DNA from 3 places in the Streptomyces rectiverticillatus genome. Region 3 is predicted to be linked to each of the others. Evidence: riboswitches for the same ligand, from Rfam matches in the RefSeq annotation. Region 3 holds a riboswitch; each other region holds the start of a gene.
What was found. Region 3 has a riboswitch for cyclic di-AMP ahead of FGW37_RS12765 (LysM peptidoglycan-binding domain-containing protein). Riboswitches for the same ligand answer to the same signal wherever they lie in the genome.

Region 1 (7,108 bases), 2.0 Mb from region 3:
GAGGGCGGCCGCGGTGAGCCCGGTGGTGTGCAGTCGGCCCCGGCAGAACTCCTCCAGGGTCCGGCCGTCGGTGATCCGCCCGGCCTTGACGGCGGCCTCGGCCCCGCCGGAGTGGGCGTGGCCGCCGGCGGGGAAGCGCCCGTCGGCGAGGACGAGGAGGGCGGCGGTGCCGGCCGTCCTCGTCGCGGCCCGGGCCGGCCCCGCGCCTGCGACGGTCTCGGTCGTCGTGCTCATCAGAACAGGAAGTAACGCTGGGCCATCGGCAGTTCCGCCGCCGGCCGGGGCTCGATCGCTTCTCCGTCGACGGTGACCGTGAACGTGTCGGGGTCGACCTCCACCCTCGGGCGGGCGTCGTTGTTGCGCATGTCCGCCTTGGTGACGCCGCGCGTGGAGCGTATGGGGACGAAGCGCTTGCCGAGGCCGAGGCGTTCGGGGAGGCCGTCGTCCATGGCCCACTGGGTGACGAAGTTGAGGGAGTTGGCGGCCGGGGCCCGCCCGTGGGCGCCGAACATGGGGCGCGGCAGGACCGGCTGCGGGGTGGGGATGGAGGCGTTGGCGTCGCCCATCTGCGCGTAGGCGATCTGGCCGCCCTTGATGACGAGCTGCGGCCGTACGCCGAAGAAGGCGGGCTCCCACAGCACGAGGTCCGCGAGCTTGCCCGGCTCCACGGAGCCGATCTCGTGGTCGAGGCCCTGCGCGACGGCCGGGTTGATGGTGTATTTGGCGACGTAGCGCCGGGCTCGTGCGTTGTCGGCCGGTCCGTCGCCGGGCAGGGGGCCGCGGCGTCTCTTCATCACGTGCGCGGTCTGCCAGGTGCGCAGCACGACCTCCCCGATGCGGCCCATCGCCTGGGAGTCGGAGGAGATGATCGAGATCGCTCCGAGGTCGTGCAGGACGTCCTCGGCGGCGATGGTGCCGGGCCGGATGCGGGATTCGGCGAAGGCGAGATCCTCGGGGACGGCCGGGTTGAGGTGGTGACAGACCATCAGCATGTCGAGGTGTTCGTCGACGGTGTTGACGGTGTGCGGCCGGGTGGGGTTGGTGGAGCTGGGCAGGACGTTGGCCTCGGAGACGACGGTGATGATGTCGGGGGCGTGCCCGCCGCCGGCGCCTTCGGTGTGGTAGGCGTGGATGGAGCGGCCGGCGATGGCGGCGAGGGTGTCTCCGACGAAGCCGGCCTCGTTGAGGGTGTCGGTGTGGATGGCGAGCTGGGCGCCGCTCTCCTCGCACACGGCCAGGCAGGCGTCGATGACGGCGGGGGTCGCCCCCCAGTCCTCGTGGATCTTGAAGCCGACGGCGCCGGCCCGCAGCTGGGCGCGCATCGAGTCGTAGGAGACGGTGTTGCCCTTGCCCAGCAGGCCGATGTTGACGGGGTAGCCCTCCATGGCCTCGAACATCCGGGCAAGGTGCCAGGCTCCGGGGGTGACGGTGGTGGCCTTGCTGCCCTCGGCCGGCCCGGTGCCGCCGCCGAGCAGGGTGGTGACGCCGGAGGCGAGGGCCTCGTCCGCGGCCTGCGGGCAGATGAAGTGCACGTGGGCGTCGACGGCCCCGGCGGTGAGGATCTTGCCGTTGCCGGCGATGACCTCGGTCTCGGGGCCGATGACGAGGTCGGGGTGGACGCCGTCCATGGTGTCGGGGTTGCCGGCCTTGCCGACGCCGGTGATCCGGCCGTCGCGGATGCCGATGTCGGCCTTGACGACGCCCCAGTGGTCGAGGACGAGGGCCCCGGTGATGACGGTGTCGGGGGCCCCGTCCGCCCGGGTCGCACGGGACTGGCCCATCGACTCGCGGATGACCTTGCCGCCGCCGAAGACGGCCTCGTCGCCGGCGTGCCCGGGCCCGCCGCTGCGGTCCTCCTCGATCTCGACGACGAGGTCGGTGTCGGCGAGGCGGACGCGGTCGCCTGCGGTCGGCCCGTAGAGGCCGGCGTAGGCGACGCGGCTGAGTTCAGTCATCGAGCGGTCCCCCGCACTCGCCGCGCAGACCCTCGACGATGCGCTTGCCGCCGATGGGGACGAGGTCGACCTGGAGGGGGATGCCCGGCTCGAAGCGGACGGCGGTGCCGGCAGCGATGTCGAGGCGCTTGCCGCGGGCCGCCGCGCGGTCGAAGTCGAGGCCGGGGTTGGCCTCGGCGAAGTGGTAGTGCGAGCCGACCTGCACCGGGCGGTCGGCGGCGTTGAGCACGGTGAGCCGGGTGCGGTGCAGCCCCTGGTTGAGGGCCACGGGCTCGGCGGCGTACAGGATTTCTCCGGGGATCATCGCGGGTCCTCCCCCGTCAGCAGATCGGTTCGTGGACGGTGACGAGCTTGGTGCCGTCGGGGAAGGTGGCCTCGACCTGGACGTCGTGGAGCATCTCGGGGATGCCCTCCATGACGTCGTCGCGGGTGAGCACCCTGCGCCCGGAGGACATCAGCTCGGCAACCGTGCGGCCGTCCCGGGCGCCTTCGAGGACGTGGACCGTGATCAGGGCCACCGCCTCGGGGTGGTTGAGGAGCAGGCCGCGGGCCTTGCGCTTGGCGGCCACGTCGGCGGCCACGTGCAGGAGCAGTCGTTCCTGCTCGCGCGGGGAGAGTTGCATGCGTCCCACCTCACTGTCGTCCCAGGTGTCCCGGATGGACGCACCGGGACGCTACCCGAGTTCAACACGGTGTTGACCTGGGGTTCTTCGGCCGGTGGCCGGTGATTGCAGATTAGGGCGGAACCTTTTCCAACGCGTTAACTGACTCTTTGCATTGTCATGGCCATGGACCCGGGAGCCGTCTGTCGTCTGCATCTACTGGATCTTCTGGGCCGGATCATGGCCGTCCGTCCGCACGACACGTACCGCCGGCTACGGGCGGCGCAGACCATGGTCGTCGCGGTGGCGCGACGGCGCCGCGGCTCGCATGCCTGTACGAAACAGGCGAACGGAAGGTGCGAGCGGGTCATGCCGACGCGGACGGTACGGGTCCCCGGCGCAGAGCGCCGGGGGCGAAGGGATCTCCGCGCCATGTGCGCCGGAGGGCCGGGGGTCCGCACCCGGATAAACCCCGGTCCCCTCCATGAAGGATCACGGCGTAGACGGGGCGCGGTGATCGATTTGGCGCGGGCGGCCGGATTGCTCCCGGGCCGGTACGAACCGCCGCAGGCCAGCGGCTCAGCCGGCTTGCGCGCACACCACCAAATCGCCCCGCGTCCACCGGAATTGCCCAGAAGTGATCAGGCTCACATACCCCTGGTTCCGCTCGGAATCGGCACGGCGGCTGCGCCAAGATCCCTTCGACGACAAGACCCCGCCACCCCGGCGGGGCGGTCCCGGTGGACGCCGAACCCTGCCGCCGCCGGGATGCCGGGTCGACTTCAGTGCAACGGCAGGGATGGAGGACCCAAGAGTGGTGGGACGACCAAGAGTAGTGCGGTCGGCCCTTGGGGTGAAGCCGTTGACAGCGGCCGGGCAACCTTCGCCTGCCCGAACCCGACAGGTCATCCTTCACAGGCGGCTGACGAAGGGTTAGCGCATGGGCGCGCACAAACGTCCGTCAAAGCTGTCCAGGGCCGGTGCCGCATCGGCCCTCACTCTCGCCGCTGTCGGGGCCACCGTGCTGGCTCCGGGCGGCGCGGCAGAGGCGGAGGCGTCGACCGTCTCCACCCAGGCACTGCGGATCGCGGCCTCGAAGCAGGGCTCCCCGTATCAGTGGGGGGCGACCGGACCCTACCGGTTCGACTGCTCGGGCCTGACGCTCTACTCCTTCAAGCGGGCCGGGAAGTCCCTGCCCCGCACCGCCGCCCAGCAGTACAACAGCACCCGGCACATCCCCCGCTCCGCACGCGAACGCGGCGACCTCGTCTTCTTCGTCTCCGGGCGCGGGATCTACCACGTGGGGATATACAACGGGGACGGCCGCATCTGGCACGCACCCAAGACGGGCGCGGTCGTCCGGCTGGAGCGGATCTGGACCAACAGCGTCCGCTACGGCCGGGTCGGCTGACCCGGCGTCACCGGCCCGCCCCCGGAGCCCCCGGAAGGCCCGGTGACACGGCTCCCCGCAACTCGCCGTAACTCCCCGCACGAGGGCCCGAAGAGGCCCGAGGCCCCCCGCACCGCGTGCGGGGGGCCTGGCCGGCCGGAGGGGAGTTCAGCGCTCTGCGCTGACCGGCGCGGTCCAGGGGAGGGAGATCCACACCGTCTTGCCGCCGTCGGAGGTCGGCGTGCAGAACAGCCGCCCCCCGTGCTCAGCGGTGAGACAGCGGATGATCACCATGCCGCGGCCGTTGTCCTGCTGGACCGCGGCGGGCAGCCGCCGGGGGAAGCGCGGGTGGCTGTCGGTGACGCCGATGCGCAGATGCTGATCGCGGTCGAGGCGGACGTCCACGGTGAAGGTGGGCGACTGTCCCCGGGTGTGCTGCACGGCGTTGGTCGCGAGCTCGGAGACGATCAGGCGCACGGTCTCGGAGGTGTCCGTCCCGCCCGGAAGCCCCCAGTCCGCCAGCACCTCCGCGACGTAGCGGCGCGCCGTGGAGACCGAGGCGGGGGCGCTCGGCAGCGTGACGGTGGCTTCTTGGTGGTCTGCCATGGCGATGGCCCTTTCAGCCGAGGTCCCGCCGAGACCGGACTCCGGTGCACTGCCACGGAAAAGTCGGGAAGCGTGCCGTAAGTCGTGGGGGGCATGAGCGGCCTCGGACGGCTCTGCGCGACAGACTGCCACTGATAACGCCTGTGATGGGAGCGATCCCCCAAGATATGCATATATCTGTCGCCCGAAGCAGTGAACTCTACGACGAGCGACCGGATTCACACGGCACACTGGGCTATTGACACTGACGTATGACAACGACAGTGACCCAGGGGAGGGCCAATGCGGTACGGACCGGCGGTACGCCGCCGCAAGCTGGGTGCGGAGCTGCGCCGCCAGCGCGAACTGGCCGGGCTGACGAGCCTGGAGGCCGCGCGCGCGGTGGGCTGGCACCAGTCGAAGGTCAGCCGGATCGAGACGGGCAGCAGTGGCGTGAAACCGGCGGACGTGGCCCGGCTGCTGGACGCCTACGGGGTCGCCGACGCCGAGCTGCGCGCGCTGCTGGGGGCGCTGTGCGGCGCGGGGTCCACCGAACCGGGCGAGGGCGCGGGGGCCCGGCGCGGCTGGTGGTACGCCTACCGCGACCGGCTGCCGCCCGCCTATCTCGACTTCATCAGCCTGGAGTCGGAGGCCTCGCGGTTAAGCACCCTGGAGACCACCGTGGTGCCCGGCCTGCTGCAGACGCCGGACTACGCCCGCGCCGTGACCCGCGCGGCCCTCGGCGACCCTGCGCCGGAGCAGGTCGAGGAGCTGGTGCGGGTGCGCCTGGCGCGCCAGGCGGTGCTCCGGGGCGAGCAGCCGCTGGAGGTGTGCGCCGTGCTGGACGAGGCCGTACTGCGCCATGAGGTCGGCGGAGCGGAGGTCATGGCCGGGCAGTTGCGGCACCTGGTGGAGACGGGATCGCTGGGGCACGTGCGGCTGCACGTCCTGCCCTTCTCCAGTGGCGGCCATATCGGCATCACCGGGCCTTTTGTTATTTTCTCATTTCCGCGCATTGCTGATCTGGATGTGGTTGTTCTCGACCACTTGACGAGTAGCCTCTACCTGGAGCGGAAAGAAGACCTCCGGGCGTACGGCGCGGCCTTCACGACACTGCGCGCACACGCCCTCTCGCACGAGAAATCGCTGGAATTCATCGCCGGGATCAACGACGGCGCGTAAGGAGGCACCATGTCCGCAATGCCTCGGTACGTACCCCACCGTTCCACCCCTGCAGCGCTTTCCCTGCTCCGCGAGGCTCCATGGCGGCGCAGCAGTTACAGCACCGGATACAACAACTGCGTCGAGACGGCCGGACCGCTCCCCGGCCGCCTCCTCGCCGTGCGCGACTCCAAGCGGACGGGCGGTCCCGCTGTCCTCTTCCGCTCCGCCGCGTGGACCTGCTTCGTCGAGGGACTGCGCGACGGCGGGATCGACCCGCTCTGACCCGGTAAGGCCCTTTCGTTAAGGCCCTTTCGTTCAAGCGGCCGGCGCGGTCCGTACGATCGCGTCGGCCGCGGCCGTCACCTGCCGGTCCGACAGATCGGCCCGGGCGGTCAGCCGCAGCCGTGAGACGCCGTCCGGCACGGACGGCGGCCGGAAACAGCCGACCGCGATCCCCGCCTCCCGGCAGTCCGCCGCCCACCGCACCGCCGCCTCCGGCGAGGGTGCGCGTACGGAGACCACCGCCGCGTCGGGCCGTACCGCCGCGAAGCCCGCCGCCACCACCCTGCGGTGCAGCTCGGCGGCGATCTCCCGGACCCGTTGCGCCCGCTGCGGCTCGCGGCGCAGCACCGTGAGGGCCGCCAGCGCGGCACCGGCCGCCGCCGGTGCGAGGCCGGTGTCGAAGATGAACGTGCGGGCGTTGCTCACCAGGTGCCGGATCACCCGCTCCGGGCCGAGCACCGCACCGCCCTGGCTGCCCAGCGCCTTCGAGAGCGTGACCGTCGCGACGACGTCCGGGGCGCCCGCCAGTCCCGCCGCGTGCACCGCGCCCCGGCCGCCCTCGCCGAGGACGCCGAGCCCGTGCGCGTCGTCCACGAGCAGGGCCGCCCCGTGTTCGCGGCACGCCCCGGCGAGCGCGGGCAGCGGGGCGGCGTCGCCGTCGACGGAGAAGACGGAGTCGGTGACGGCGAGCGCGCGGCCTCCGTGTGCCGCGAGGGCCTTGCGGACGGCGTCCGGGTCGGCGTGCGGCACGACCGCCTTCTCGGCGCGGGCCAGCCGGCAGCCGTCGATCAGGGAGGCGTGGTTGCCTTCGTCGGAGACGAGCAGGGCCGCACCCTCGGCGCCGCCGCCGGGCCCGGCGAGCGCGGTGACGGCGGCGAGGTTGGCCGCGTAGCCGGAGGAGAACACGAGCGCGGACTCGAAGCCGCAGAAGGCGGCGAGCTCCTCCTCCAGCCGGGCGTGCAGGGCGGTGCTGCCGGTGACCAGACGGGAGCCCGTCGCCCCGGCGCCCCACCGGCGGGCGGCCGCCGCGGCGGCCTCGGTGACCTCGGGGTGGCGGGTGAGGCCCAGGTAGTCGTTGCCCGCCAGGTCGGTCAGCGGCGAGTCCGCGGGGCGGGGCCGCAGGGTCCGTA
Region 2 (7,108 bases), 510 kb from region 3:
GCGGAGAACGGCACCTGGCGCAACTTCTACCTCACCGGCGCCGAAGAGCTCCGCAACGGGCCGCAGAAGCCCGTCCCGCACAGCGCCTCGGACCTCGTGAAGAGCATGTCCCTGGAGCAGATCTTCTCGTCGATGGCCAAGAGCGTGGACGGGCCCCGGGCCGCCGCGGAGCAGCGGTCGCCGATCGTGCTGCGCTGGGTGTTCAACGGCACCGGCCGGCAGTGCACCACGACCCTGCGCAACGGCGTGCTCGTATACGTCGACGGGGAGGACCTCTTCGCGGGCAAGCCGCAGGCGACCATCACCCTCTCGCGCGCGGCGCTCGACGAGGTGCTGACGCAGGGCTTCGACTTCAAGAAGAACTTCGATGCGGCGGTCGGGAACGGCATCGAGGTGGACGACCAGGCCGCCGCGGACACCGTCTTCGGCTATCTGACCTACCCGAACCCGGTGTTCCCGATCGTGACGCCGCGGCGGGTGAACGAGTGAACGGGCGATAACGGGTGAACGGGTGATAGGTGCGGGAGCCCTGTAGGGCGCCCTGTAGGGCCCCGCCGGGCGGCCTCACCCGGCCCGCCGGGCCAGGGGGGGCGCACAGCACGCGCACGCCCCACCCCCTGAGCCACCGCTGGACGCCCCCCGCGTGCCCGGGCCTCTGCGCACCCAGTTCCCCCGAACCCCGCCCCGGTCCCGTGTTCGCGCCGCTACGGTAAGTGCGCGGGGTGGGCGCGGCGAGGTCCGGGAGGTCGGAGGCATGGAGAACTCGCGAGCGGGTGAGAACGGCAGCGGAAGCGAGCGAGCAGAGTGGGGGAACCAGAGCCCGGCGTACAGGGCGCACAGGGGGCGCACGGAGCACGGCCAGGGACCGGGCGGGCCGGCGGGAGCCGAGACCTCGCCCATCGAGCATGTGGAGGCGCTGCTGGGGCGGGCGCAGAACGGCTTCGAGATCGACGAGCGGATGCTCGGCCGGCTGCGGACGGCGCTGATGCATCAGGCCGAGCTCCGCTCGTACCGCCAGCGCAATGACGACCGGCGCCCCCTCCGCTGCAATTCGTACCGCCACGTCTTCCTCCTGGCGGACGGCAGCAGCCTGCTTCTGTTCGAGCTGGAGCACAACACCGGGCCGGAGGACGTCTTCCTCTACGAGTTGTACGCGGACGAGGACGTCCTCGACCGGGCCGAGCGGCGCGTGCACGACCGGATCGGCGGCGGGATCGGCCCCGGCAGCGAGACGGAGGAGCTGCCGGCCTGGCTGGCGGAGGAGCTGCTGCTGGCCATGGGGCCGGCGCAGCCCCGCCGGGAGTACGTCTCCGACGCCTCGCCCGACCACGCCCGGCGGCTGCTGCGGCGCGCGGAGAACGAGGACGGGCCGGGCGAGGTGGTGCGCGAGCTGCTCCAGGGGGCGCTCGGCCATCACATCGCGCTGATCACCAAGCCGCGGCGCCGTGGCCCCGGGCGCGATGCCACCTGGTGCCGTTTCTACGAGCACGCCTTCCTGCTGGAGGGCGGCGGCGAGCTCAGCCTGTGGGAGCTGGAGCACAATATGAACGCCGACGGCCGCCTGGTCTGCGAGGTCTATCTGGACGAGGCGGAGGCCGAGGTGGCGGCGGACCGTCACGCCCGTTCCCAGGGCGTGGAGCTGTAGTGGGGCCGTAGCGGGCTGTGGTGGAGCTGTAGCGGCACCGGGCTGCCGCGGGGCTGCGCACCGTCGGCGGGCGGGTGAAACGGGGGCCGCCGACGTGTGCTACGCTTAACTGACGTTTCAGTTGTGGTACCCATGAACTCGTGTGCGCCTGACGGTTATGTGAACCGAGGGCGCATTTTTGTTTTTGCCGGTCTTTGTCCGGTGTGGGGCCCATTTGCATCCACTAAGGAGATAGACATGGCTACTGGCACCGTGAAGTGGTTCAACTCGGAAAAGGGCTTCGGCTTCATCGAGCAGGACGGCGGCGGCCCCGACGTCTTCGCCCACTACTCGAACATCGCCTCCAACGGCTTCCGTGAGCTGTTCGAGGGCCAGAAGGTTTCCTTCGACGTCACGCAGGGCCAGAAGGGCCTGCAGGCCGAGAACATCGTCGCTGCCTGACGATGATGCCCGCCCGGTCCGTCTGACGGCGGTCCCGGGCTCCGCATGAAGCACCAGGCAATGGGGCCCGCACCTCGGGGTGCGGGCCCCATTGCTGCCCCTGCGCCGGCCGGCGCCCGTATGCCGGCCGTCGTCCCGCACCAGCGCGCCCAGGCTTTTCCGCCGTCCGACCGTTCTCGTTCCGGACGGTCTCGCGATGCGAAGTCTCCCTTTCGGGCGTGCCACCCCCATTGAGGGAAGGTCCCACCCGTATGACTCGCTCCGCCCGCCCCGCCCGCCCCCGCGGCCCCCAGCAGAACCGTGGTGCCCAGCAGAACCGCAGCTCCCAGCAGGGCGGCCGCGTCGGCGCCCAGTCGTCGCGCCGCAAGCCCGCCGCCGCCCCCCAGGGCGACTTCGAGACCCCGGTCAGCACCACCCCGGCGCTGCCGCCGGTGGCGTCCTTCGCCGACCTGGACATGCCCGCCGGTCTGCTCTCCACGCTGACCCGCGAGGGCGTCACCGAGCCGTTCCCGATCCAGGCCGCGACGCTGCCGAACTCGCTCACCGGCCGTGACGTCCTCGGCCGCGGCCGCACCGGCTCCGGCAAGACCCTCGCGTTCGGCCTGGCCCTGCTGGCCCGTACGGCCGGCCGCCGCGCCGAGCCCGGCCGCCCGCTCGCCCTCGTGCTCGTCCCCACCCGCGAGCTCGCGCAGCAGGTCACCGACTCGCTCGCCCCGTACGCCACCGCCGTGAACCTGCGGACGGCCACGGTCGTCGGCGGCATGTCCATCGGCCGGCAGGCCCAGACGCTCGCGCGCGGCGCCGAGGTGCTCGTCGCCACCCCCGGGCGGCTCGCGGACCTCATCCAGCGCGGTGACTGCAAGCTCGGCGACGTGCGGATCACGGTCCTGGACGAGGCCGACCAGATGGCCGACATGGGCTTCCTGCCGCAGGTCACCAAGCTGCTGGACCAGGTCGACCCCGAGGGGCAGCGGATGCTGTTCTCCGCGACCCTCGACCGCAACGTCGACCGGCTCGTCCGCCGCTTCCTCTCCGACCCGGTGACGCACTCCGTCGACGCGTCGGTGGGCGCGGTCGTCACGATGGACCACCACCTGCTGCACGTCACCGAGACGGACAAGAAGGACACGGTCACCCGGATCGCCGCCCGCGACGGCCGCGTGATCATGTTCGTGGACACCAAGCGCGGTGCCGACCGCCTGGTGAAGAAGCTGCTGTCCGAGGGCGTGCGCGCCGCCGCCCTGCACGGCGGCAAGAGCCAGCCGCAGCGCAACCGCACCCTGGACCTCTTCCGCACCCAGGAAGTCACCGCGCTGATCGCCACGAACGTGGCCGCGCGCGGCATCCACATCGACGGCCTCGACCTCGTCGTGAACGTCGACCCGCCCATGGACCACAAGGACTACCTGCACCGCGGCGGCCGTACGGCCCGCGCGGGCGAGTCCGGCACGGTCGTCACGCTCGTGCTGCCGGAGCAGCGCCGCGAGATGAGCCGGATGATGGTCACGGCCAAGATCTCCCCGAACGTCGTCACGGTCGGCCCGAAGGACGAGGAGCTCGTCCGCATCACGGGCGCCCAGGAGCCCAGCGGCGTGCCGGTGGTCATCGCGCCGCCGGTGCCGGCCCAGTCGACGCCGCGGAAGCGGTCGGGCGGGGGCGGCGCGAGCGCCGGGTCCGCCGGTGGGGCTGCGGCTGCTGCCGGGTCGCGCGGCTCCCGGGGCACCCGTGGCTCGCGCGGCGGGCGTGGCGGTCGTGGCCGGGTGCGTACGGAGATGTCTTCCGGGGCGTCGTCGTCTTCGTCGTCTTCTTCGTCGTCCTCTGCGTCTTACGGTTCGGGCGGTTCGGGTGGCTCGGGCCGGGGTGCCGGGCGGGCGTCCGGTGGCGCTTCCGGTGCGGCTTCCGGCCGGGGTGCCGGCAGGAGCGGTGCCGGCCGGGGCGCCGGGGGCGCACGGGAGCGCCGCTCCTCGTAAGGCCCTTGCTTCACCTCCTCCGGGGCTTACCTCCCCGGTTGGCCCAGCACCGTTCGCCTGCCGACCTCCCGCCCGGAAGGGTGGGAGGTCGTGACGTGCGGGACTGCCGGTCAGGAGAGAGTGCGGTGGGCAAGCGAGAGAGCCGTTCTGCCCGCCGTGCTGCCGGGGGCGCCGCCGGGGGCATGGGTAGTGGCAGTGGCAGTGGCAGTGGCAGTGGCGCGGGCGGTGGCGCGTCCAGCGGCACCAGTAGGCGCAGCACGTTCCGCCGTACGGCGCGCCCGGCCGTGCGCCGGGCCGTCCGCAGGCTCCCGGCCGTTCTGATCGTCGGCGCCGTACTCTTCGACCTCGGGGCGCCCGCGCACTACACGTGCGCCCCCTTCCTCTCCGCCGCGCCCCTCGTCGCGGCGCCGCTGCACACCCTCCGCGTCACGGTCACGGCCGCCCTGGCCGCCGTGGCGGTCGCGGTCGGCCTCGTGTTCTACCACCGGCCGTCCGACACCGGTGAGGCGCTGGCCGAGATCGCGACCATCGGTGCGGTCTCCCTGGTCGCGCTCGGCATCAACCGCATCGCCCGTCGCAGCGATCAGCAGCTCGCCTCCGCCCGGGGCATCGCGGAGGCGGCCCAGCGCGCCGTCCTGCCCGCGCCCCCGTCCCGGATCGGCGGCCTCCGCGTGGCCGCGCGCTACGTCGCCGCCCAGGCGGACGCCCGGATCGGCGGCGATCTGTACGCGGTCCAGGACACCCCGTACGGCGTACGCGTCATCGTCGGCGACGTCCGCGGCAAGGGCCTGGGTGCGGTCGAGGCAGTCGCCGTGGTGATCGGCGCCTTCCGGGAGGCGGCCGAGCAGGAGCCCACGCTGGAGGGGCTCGCGGGACGGCTGGAGCACGCGCTCCAGCGGGAGGGCGCGCGGCGGGCGAACCTGCGCGCCGACGCCGTGGACCGGTCCGAGGGTTTCACCACGGCCGTACTGGCGGAGCTGCCGCCGGGGGAGCCCGTCTTCCGGCTGCTGAACCGCGGCCACCCCTCACCGCTCCTGCTGCACGCGGACGGCCGCATCGGCGTGGCCGACCCCGCCGTCCCCGCGCTGCCGCTCGGTCTGGGCGAGCTGGGGGTGTGGCCGGACCGGGCGGAGGAGCGGGAGTTCCCCGCGGGGTCGATGCTGCTGCTGATGACGGACGGGGTGACCGAGGCGAGGGACGCCGGCGGTACGTTCTACGATCTCCGGGCCGGGCTGACGGGCTGCCGGTTCAAGAACCCGGAGGCGCTGCTGGACGCCCTGGTCGCGGACGTCGCGCGCCATTCGGAGGGTCAGGCCGCGGACGACATGGCGCTGTTGGCGATCCGGCGCGGCGAGCGGATCGAACAGCATTTCGTAGAAAGTATCGACAGGTTCCGCGGGCGCACATCCCGTGAAGACGTGCCCGAGGGCATCGGTGGATTCGGGCGTTCGGCTTGGAATCCACCCGGCACGTCTATTAACGTTCGATAACGGAGCGCGGTTGTCGCAACGCCGCAAGAGGCGATGCGCCGTGCGCCGTCGCCGAATCCCGCGGGCACAGCACCACCTGATACGCCGGCAAGTTCTGGGAACCGGGGAACCACCACCCTGGGGTGAATCGGGCCGCGCGCGGCCCGTAGGAGACCTTCCTGCTCCGAACCCGTCAGCTAACCCGGTAGGCGAGAAGGAAGGAAAGGAGTGCCTCCGTGGCATCCAACGAGCCTGCCGCGTACGACCCGCCGCTGGTCCCGGCGTACGTACCCCCGTACGACCCGGAGCCCGAGCCCGAGCCCCGGCCGGGGCTGCGGTACGAGACGGGGACCGCGTACGACCCCGAGCCGTCGTCCACCCCCACCTCCTACCGGCCGTCCGTCTACAACGCCTTCGGCACGGGCCGCGGCCGCCACCGCGTCGTGAAGCAGCGCGGCGGCACGATGGCCCGCAGCGGCGCGGTGCTCGGTGTGGGCGTCATCGCGGCGGTCGGCGCGGGCGGCATGGCGCACGCCCAGGACCGCCCGGCGACGTCCATATCCATGCCCGACCTGGCCCAGCTGCCGGGAGTGGGCTCGTTCTTCGCGGGGAGCGCGGCGGGCTCGGTCGATTCCGCCGCCGACGCCGAATTCGCCGGTGAGGAAAGCGCATCGGCCGCAGTGCAGATGGCCGAGAGCGCGGCGACGGCGGGTGAGGCGCTCCGGGCGAGAATCCTGGAGCAGGCCGACCACCAGCAGGGCGTGGCCGTGGCCGAGGCGCAGGCGGCGCAGGTGAGGCAGGCCGCGGAGACGCAGAAGAAGGCGGCGGAGCGGAAGGCGGCGGAGGCGGAGAAGGAGCGGGAGGGGGCCGAGGCGCCCGAGACGTCCGAGGAGCCGCAGGCGCGGGCGGCGGCACCGAAGCAGCAGCAGACGGCGAAGCAAGAGGCACCGCAGCACCAGACGGCGAAGAAGCAGACGCCGAAGAAGCAGACGCCGAAGAAGCAGCGATCCGCTCAGGCTGCCACTCCCGCTCAGGCTCCCGCTCCCGCCCCGGCGGCTCGCCACTCCACCTCCGGCGCGTTCAAGCTCCCCCTCGCCTCGTACACCCTGACGGCCGGCTTCGGCCAGGCGGGGAACATGTGGTCCGCGAACCACACGGGGGAGGACTTCGCAGCCCCGACCGGCACGCCGGTGAGGGCGGTCGGCGGCGGCAAGATCGTTCAAGCCGGCTGGGCGGGGGCGTACGGCTATCGCATCGTCCTGAGGCTCGACGACGGTACGGAGCTGTGGTTCTGCCACCTGTCGTCGATGGTCGTCACGTCGGGGAAGGTCGCTCCGGGCCAGGTCATAGGTCGTGTCGGTGCGACGGGCAACGTCACCGGCCCGCACCTGCACCTGGAGGTGCGGCCGGGCGGGGGCGCGCCGATCGACCCGCTGGGGTGGCTGAGGAACAGGGGCCTGCAGCCGTAGCGGGCGCGGGACCGGCGGGCGGCGTACCGCAGGGGGTGGCGAGGAGCGGAAATGGAATACCCACTCCCGCAAGGACGCTGAAGTGATGCATGGCTGACATTCACAAGAAGATCG
Region 3 (7,108 bases):
CGAGCGCGAGCGCGATGTCCTGGCCGGGGGTGTAGCCGGCCTGCTTGACGGCCTCGAGGATGAGGTCGAGGGCCTCGCGGTTGGAGCCGAGGTTCGGGGCGAAGCCGCCCTCGTCGCCCAGGCCGGTGGACAGGCCCTTGGTCTTCAGCACCGACTTGAGGGTGTGGTAGACCTCGGTGCCCCAGCGCAGGGCCTCGGAGAAGGACTCCGCACCGATCGGCGCGATCATGAACTCCTGGATGTCCACGTTGGAGTCGGCGTGCGAGCCGCCGTTCAGGATGTTCATCATCGGAACGGGCAGCAGGTGCGCGTTCGGGCCGCCCAGGTAGCGGAAGAGCGGCAGGTCGGACGCCTCGGAGGCGGCGTGCGCGACGGCGAGGGACACGCCCAGGATGGCGTTGGCGCCGAGCGAGCCCTTGTTGTCGGTGGCGTCCAGGTCGAACATGGCCTGGTCGATCAGGCGCTGCTCGGTGGCGTCGTAGCCGACGAGCTCCGGGCCGATCTGCTCGATGACGGCGAGGACGGCCTTCTCGACACCCTTGCCCAGGTAACGGTTCTTGTCACCGTCACGGAGCTCGATGGCCTCGAAGGCACCGGTGGAGGCGCCGGACGGCACGGCGGCACGGCCCGTGGAGCCGTCGTCGAGGCCGACCTCGACCTCGACCGTGGGGTTGCCTCGCGAGTCGAGGATCTCGCGAGCTACGACGACGTCGATGGACGGCACGAGGGTCTCCTTCGTGTGTGTCTGTGGTTCTGCAGCACGAGCCTAACGGGCCCCGGAGGCTCGCCTCGCCGTTGGACCGCGTTCTCGGGCCGGAAAAGCCTAAAAAACAGCACAAAAGCCCAGAACGTTGTACGAACGATGGATTCGGCCGGCCCGGAAACGGCTGAGCCCCGCTCCGGTGCGCGCTCGGGGCAGCGCATCGGAGCGGGGCGGTCCCGCGCAGCGGAGAAGGGCGGCCCACCGCGGTGGACCGCCCTGCCGGATCAGCTGAGGTGCAGCTTCTGGCCGACGTAGATCACGTCCGCGTCCTGGACGACGTCCTTGTTGCGGTCGTACAGCTTCTGCCAGCCGCCCTTGACGTGCTGGGCCTCGGCGATCTTGGAGAGGGTGTCGCCCTCCTTGACCTCGTACTCGCCGTCGCCGACCTTGTAGGACTGCGTGCTCGGGGCGGTCCGCTTCGGGGCCGGGGCCTCGTCGCGCTCGGTGGCCTGCGGGGCGGAGTGCTTCGGCGCGGCCTTCTTCGGCGTGGCCTGGCGCTCGCTGCGGTCCGCGTGGGACTTGCCCGAGACGGTGCCGCCGGTGCGGGAGGACTTGGTGGACTTGCCGGCGGAGCCCGAACCGGAGGGGTCGACGTTCGCCTTCGGGCCGCCGGCCGTCAGGCCGCCGGGGCCGGCGCAGCCCCAGGCGCCCGGGCCCTGCATGGCGAGCAGCTTCTCGGCCACGGCGATCTGGGCGCTCTTGGAGGCGTGGTCGGCGCGGTCGGCGTACTTCTGGCCGCCGGCGGCGTTCCAGGAGGACTGCGAGAACTGCAGGCCGCCGTAGTAGCCGTTACCGGTGTTGATGGACCAGTTGCCACCGGACTCGCACTGGGCGACCTTGTCCCACGTCGAAACCGAGGCGGCGTTGGCGGAGGTGGCGACCATCAGCGGGGCGGCGACAGCTGCACCGGTGACACCGGCGAGCGTGAAGATGCGGACGGCCTTGGACGGACGACGGTGCTTGCCCTTGGACATGAGTCGTTTCCTCACCGACGCCTACGAGGTGAGCTGTCGGGTTCGGGCTGTGAGTTCGCCCGGCTTCGTGTGCGAGCACACTCGGCTTCACCCCTAGCCGGTCCCGGACCCGCGGCCTTCGGCCGAGGAGCCGTTTCCGGCGCCTACCTTGGTTCCCCCGCTCCTGCCTACGGCGCTTGCGCGACGACTCCCCCGATCGCCGGCAGGATTCGGCGTGGCGACCGTGGTGCCCGCGGTGGCGAGCGGTCACGACGGTAAACACAGTCGCGGCAAGGGTTCAAACCCCTCTTTCCAGCCACAGTTGCCCCTGGTTACCCAGGGGAACAACGCGTTTCCGCAGGTGAGAGACGGTTTACCAGTTTCGGGAAGACCGCATTCCGCCATCAGGCAAAGAGACCCATGTCTCACTTTCGACTGGAACGGACATTCGCCGCGAACTGCCGGTCTATTTACCGACTTCGAGCCTCTGACCAGGAAGGATCAGGTCGGGATCGGTTCCGACCGCTTTCTCATTGCGCTGATACAGAGACTGCCAACCTCCCTTGACGGCATGCTGCTCGGCGATGGCTGACAGGTTGTCACCGGGACGCACGGTGTAGTCGGTGGGCGTGGGGCTGCCGGTGCGAGCGTCGCCGCCGCCCCGCGACGTACGGCTCTCGTCCTCCGAACGCGACGGGTCGCCGCGGTGCTTGCCCGTGCCCGTGCCGCCCTCGTCGGGCGCCCGTCCCGCGGGCGAACCGGAATCGCCGGGAGCGGGTGTGGCGGAGCCGCTCGGGATCTGGGTCGGGTCGTCCGTGGGAGGCGTCGAGGGCTTGCGGTGCCGGCCTTCCTGCGGCTCACCGGACTTCCCGTCGCCCGGCGTGCCCGAGGCGCCCGGTGACGGCGCGTCGGACGACGGGCTGCCGGAGGGCCGGCCGGACGGCTGACCGGAGGACTGGCCCGGCGACGGCTGACCGGTCGACGGCTGCCCCGAAGGCTGCGTGGAGGGGTCGGCCGAGGGGCTCGTCGAGGAACCCGGCGACGGCTTTCCGGACGGCGAAGGAGACGTGGACGCGTCAGAAGGCTTGTCGTGCTGGGAGGGCTCGGACGGCTCGGACGGCGTGGAGTGCGAAGTGGTGCGCTCCGGGGCGCGTGAAGGCGTCGAGTCGCTCGCGGGGGCGTGTGTGCCGCCCGGGTTGACCTCCGCCGGGGTGCCGCCCGAGGTGAGGCCCGCGCTCGCCGCGCAGCTCGACCAGGGGCTGGTGCCGCCGCTCTCGAGGATCTGCTCGGCGACGGTGATCTGCTGCGCCCGGCTGGCGAGGTCGGGCCGGGGGGCGTACTCCCTGCCGCCATGGCGCTCCCAGAGGTCCTGGGTCAGCTGCAGTCCCCCGTAGGTCCCGTTGCCGGAGTTGGCGCTCCACAGGCCTCCGCTCTCGCACTGGGCGACACGGTCCCAGGTGCCGGCGTCGGCTGCCGTCGCGCCGGTGGCCGCCAGCAGCGGCATGGCGATTCCGGAGGCGGTCACCCCCGCGGCGACCACGATGGCGGGTATCTGACGGGGGCGGCGATGTCGGCCGTTTCCGGGTCTCATGGGCGGTTGCCTCTCGTTCGGCGGCGAATGGTGGTTGAAGATAGCGACGGCCCACCGGAGTCACAAGCCGATGTAGCGGAGGTCACGCCGAGATCACGTCGGCTGACGCCGGTTCAGGCAGGCGGCCGCTCCTGGGTGGTTGTGTCCGGAATGCCCTCCGGCGTAAAGGCCACGGGAAGGGTGCGCAGACCACGCATGATGAGTCCGCCGCGCCACCGCAGATCCTCCGGATCGGCCCCCAGCCGCAGATCGGGGAGGCGCCGCAACAGGGTCGCCAAAGCCGTCTGGCCCTCCAGGCGGGCGAGGGGTGCGCCCAGGCAGTAGTGGATGCCGTGGCCGTAGCCCAAGTGCTGGTTGTCGCGCCGGGAGAGGTCCAGCGCATCGGGGTCGGCGAAGCGCTCGGGGTCGCGGTCGGCGGCCGCGAGGACGACGAGGACGGGGTCGCCCTCGGCGATGCGCTGCCCGCCGATCGTCAGGTCCCGGGTGGCGAACCGCCAGGTCGCGAGCTCCACCGGGCCGTCGTAGCGCAGCAGCTCCTCGACCCCGGTCGCGAGCAGGCCCTCGTCGCCCTCGGCGAGGGCGCGCTGGAGGCGCTCGCGCTGCTCCGGGTTGCGCAGCAGGGCGTAGGTTCCGTTACCGATCAGGTTCACAGTTGTTTCAAAACCCGCAAAGAGCAGGATGAAGGCCATGGCCGCGGCCTCGTCCTCGGTGAGGTGCTCACCGTGGTCACTCGCCCTGATCAGACCCGAAATGAGGTCTTCACCGAGATCCTCCCGCTTACGGTGGATCAGTTCGGTCAGATAGCCCCGCATCTTCTTCACTGAGCGCGCCACTCCGCCGCGCGGCCCGCCGCCGTGGCGGATCATCATTCCCGCCCAGTCCCGGAAGTCGTCCTGGTCCTCGCGCGGCACTCCGAGCATGTCGCAGATGGCGTAGATGGGGAGGGGGAAGGCGAACTCGTGGATGAGGTCGGCTTCACCTCTGCCGGCGAAGCCGTCGATGAGCCGGTCCGTCAGCTCCTGCACCCGCGGCGCGAACTCGGCGACCCGGCGCGGAGTGAACGCCTTCGAGACGAGGCGGCGCAGCCGGGTGTGGTCCGGCGGGTCGATGTTGAGCAGGTGCGTCATCAGATTGGCGCTGCGCTCGCCCGGGATGCCGACCTTGCCCTTGCCGTGGGCGGACTCGGAGTGGTGCACGGGGTTCTTCGACAGGCGCTGGTCGGCGAGCGCCTGGCGGGCATCGGCGTACCGGGTGACCAGCCACGCCTCCACGCCGCTGGGCAGGGCGGTGCGGTGCACCGGGGCGTGCTCGCGCAGCCACGCGTACGCGGGGTACGGGTCTGCGGCGAATTCCCAGGTGAAGAGCGGCGGGGCGGGCGGGACGGGCGAGGCGTTCTTGTCGTGCACCCCTTGACGCTACTAGGGGCGCGGCGGAGCGGCTCAGTGGTGGCCGGGGCCGCCGCTGCCGAAGCCGCCGCTGCCGCCCGGGTTCCACTTCTTACGCTCTTCGGTGAGCTCCTCGGGGTGGCTGCCGGGGTTGCGCACCTCGTGCGGCAGCACCCGCTCCCCGTTCGCCTCGGGGTGCAGCTCGTCCGCCTCGCGGTGCTCGGTGACGTAGCCGACCCTGTTCTCCTCGTCGTCGTTGTGGCCCGGCCCGTGGTCGGGCGAGGTGGGCCCGGTGTCGTGCTCCTGCCGCGTCTGCCAGGCGCCCTGCCTGCGCTGCGGCTGGGACGGTGGCGGCGGTTCCTCGTCACGCTTCCGGAAGCCCTTGGCCACGGCGACGATCAGCAGGGCGACGACGAAGAGGCCGACGATGAACTGGATGATCCCGCCGGCCCAGTGCGGGGCGGCGAGGTCGGCGAGGTGTACGTACTGAATGCGCATGCCATGCGGGTACCCGCCGACCGCCGGGACAAGTCGGTAAATAGGCTGAATGGGTTCCGGAGGCTCTCCCCGGGCCCCTACCCCCCGGCTACCCCCGGCTACCCCCGGCGCTCCGCCTCAGCGCATGGCTGCTACAAAACCTCAGCGCACGGCCGCTACAAACCCTCCGCGGCGCGGATCGCGTCGCGGTACGTGCGGGCCGCGGCCCGCAGCGCCGTCTCCGGGTCCGTGCCCGCCGCCTCCGCCCGTACGGCCAGCGCCAGCAGCTCGTAGCCGATGCCGTCGCCGGCGGGCGGGGTGACGTCGAGGCCCTGCGAGCGCACCCGGGAGGCCAGCTTCGCGGAGAGGGCGAGGGCGGGCTGGCCGAGCGGCACGCCCTCGGTGACCGACTCACGTCCCTTCTCCGCGTCCTTCGTGCGCATCCAGTGCGCCCGCACGTCCTCCGGCGTCTGCGCGGACTCCTCGCCGAAGACGTGCGGGTGCCGGTGGATGAGCTTGTCGACGATCACGCCGGCGACGTCGTCGACGGAGAAGGGCTCGTCCGGGTCGTCCTGCGCGATCCGGGCGTGGAAGACGACCTGCAGCAGCACGTCGCCGAGCTCCTCGCGCAGCGCCTCGCGGTCACCGGTCTCGATGGCCTCCAGCAGCTCGTACGTCTCCTCCAGCGCGTACTTCGCGAGGTCCTCGTGGGTACGGATCCCGCTCCACGGGCAGGCCGCGCGGATCCGGTCCATGACCTGCACCAGATCCAGCAGCCGCGCACCGGGCAGGTCGTACGAACCGGGCAGCAGCTCCAGCGCGGGCATCGTCTCCCGGCCGGAGCCGGCGAGCCGGGCCAGCCCGTCGGTGAGGGCTGACTCGCCCTCGGCGGAGGTGAGCACGACGGCGCTGCGCCGCCCGGTCGAACAGAAGTCGACCAGCTCGCGTGCCGTGGCCGAGCCGTGCTCGACCTCGACACCGGCCTCCCGCAGATACGGCAGCTGCGGGTGGCCTGCATCGGCGCACAGCACGCGGTCGGCGGCGCGGAGCGCCTGCCAGGCGGGCCAGGACAGCAGCCCCGGGGCGACCCGGTGGCTGGTGGTGAGCAGGACGATGCGGCCAGGTGCGGAGTCGGCGGAGTCGTTCACGCACTCGAGCCTAGGGGACCGGGCCGGGCGTGGCTCACGCCGGGCGGGCGGCCCCGGCCTCCGTGGCGGACCGCAGCCACGGCTCCAGCACGGACCGGGCGGTGCCGCGCTTGCCGTCCCACACCCCGTAGCGCGGGTTGACGTCGACGTGGAGGGCGTCGGAGGTGCGCATCAGGATCTGGTTGGTGCGGGCGGCGCCGAACTTGCCGTCCAGCTTGGCGCGGACGAGGTCCACGGAGAGGGCCTCGTCGATCTGGTCGGGGGCGATGCCGAGGGCGAGGAAGCGGGTGCGCACCGTCGCGGCCCCGCCGTTGGCGGCCTCGATGTCGGCGCGCTGGCGCTGCAGCTCCCGCCGGGTGACCCCGACGCCGTTGTCCTTGCCGGCCTTCTCCACGATCCGGTACTGGATGAGGCGGACCAGGGTGTCCTGGCCGAGCCGGGCGCTGTTCGCCGTCAGCTGCTCGCCCTGCGGGGAGGAGCGCTGCGCCTCGCGCACGTCCTCCACCTGGCGCTGCAACTGCGAGACGGTGATCCGGTCGTCGCCCACGACGGCCGCGGCGCCCGGATGGGCCGTGTGCCCGCAGGCGGTCAGGAGCGGGGCCGCTGCGAGCAGCGCGGCGGCGGTGACGGAGAGCGCGGTCCTTCGGCGGATCATGAAGCCTCCCGGCGGCGGTCGTGCGACGGTGATCGACCTGCGTTGATCGATGGTAGGGAGTCCGGGTGACCCGGGCCACCGATTCGACCAACGATTCGCGCGGCGCCGGGATGTGCGGGTGGCGCCGCGCAGCTCA

Region 1: linked by a shared signal. The riboswitch ahead of FGW37_RS03955 (C40 family peptidase) and the one ahead of FGW37_RS12765 (LysM peptidoglycan-binding domain-containing protein) in region 3 are both predicted to bind cyclic di-AMP.
Region 2: linked by a shared signal. The riboswitch ahead of FGW37_RS14955 (M23 family metallopeptidase) and the one ahead of FGW37_RS12765 (LysM peptidoglycan-binding domain-containing protein) in region 3 are both predicted to bind cyclic di-AMP.

Annotation. Positions count from the first base shown of each region.
Region 1 is NZ_CP040752.1:989,928-997,035, forward strand. Features, by position in the region: gene FGW37_RS03935 (urease accessory protein UreF) at 1-234, opposite strand, end outside; gene FGW37_RS03940 (urease subunit alpha) at 234-1,955, opposite strand; gene FGW37_RS03945 (urease subunit beta) at 1,948-2,259, opposite strand; gene FGW37_RS03950 (urease subunit gamma) at 2,276-2,578, opposite strand; cyclic di-AMP (ydaO/yuaA leader) riboswitch at 3,309-3,493, shown strand; gene FGW37_RS03955 (C40 family peptidase) at 3,498-3,968, shown strand; gene FGW37_RS03960 (ATP-binding protein) at 4,116-4,553, opposite strand; gene FGW37_RS03965 (helix-turn-helix domain-containing protein) at 4,836-5,714, shown strand; gene FGW37_RS03970 (DUF397 domain-containing protein) at 5,724-5,978, shown strand; gene FGW37_RS03975 (8-amino-7-oxononanoate synthase) at 6,012-7,108, opposite strand, start outside.
Region 2 is NZ_CP040752.1:3,482,286-3,489,393, reverse strand. Features, by position in the region: gene FGW37_RS14980 (alkyl/aryl-sulfatase) at 1-489, shown strand, start outside; gene FGW37_RS14975 (DUF6227 family protein) at 755-1,645, shown strand; gene FGW37_RS14970 (cold-shock protein) at 1,883-2,086, shown strand; gene FGW37_RS14965 (DEAD/DEAH box helicase) at 2,338-4,056, shown strand; gene FGW37_RS14960 (PP2C family protein-serine/threonine phosphatase) at 4,239-5,546, shown strand; cyclic di-AMP (ydaO/yuaA leader) riboswitch at 5,619-5,752, shown strand; gene FGW37_RS14955 (M23 family metallopeptidase) at 5,762-6,994, shown strand; gene FGW37_RS14950 (aldo/keto reductase) at 7,084-7,108, shown strand, end outside.
Region 3 is NZ_CP040752.1:2,975,823-2,982,930, forward strand. Features, by position in the region: gene eno (phosphopyruvate hydratase) at 1-724, opposite strand, end outside; gene FGW37_RS12765 (LysM peptidoglycan-binding domain-containing protein) at 988-1,737, opposite strand; cyclic di-AMP (ydaO/yuaA leader) riboswitch at 1,741-1,922, opposite strand; gene FGW37_RS12770 (LysM peptidoglycan-binding domain-containing protein) at 2,183-3,307, opposite strand; gene FGW37_RS12775 (cytochrome P450 family protein) at 3,421-4,713, opposite strand; gene FGW37_RS12780 (DUF6479 family protein) at 4,747-5,190, opposite strand; gene FGW37_RS12785 (nucleoside triphosphate pyrophosphohydrolase) at 5,346-6,317, opposite strand; gene FGW37_RS12790 (SurA N-terminal domain-containing protein) at 6,352-6,972, opposite strand; gene FGW37_RS12795 (serine/threonine-protein kinase) at 7,106-7,108, opposite strand, start outside.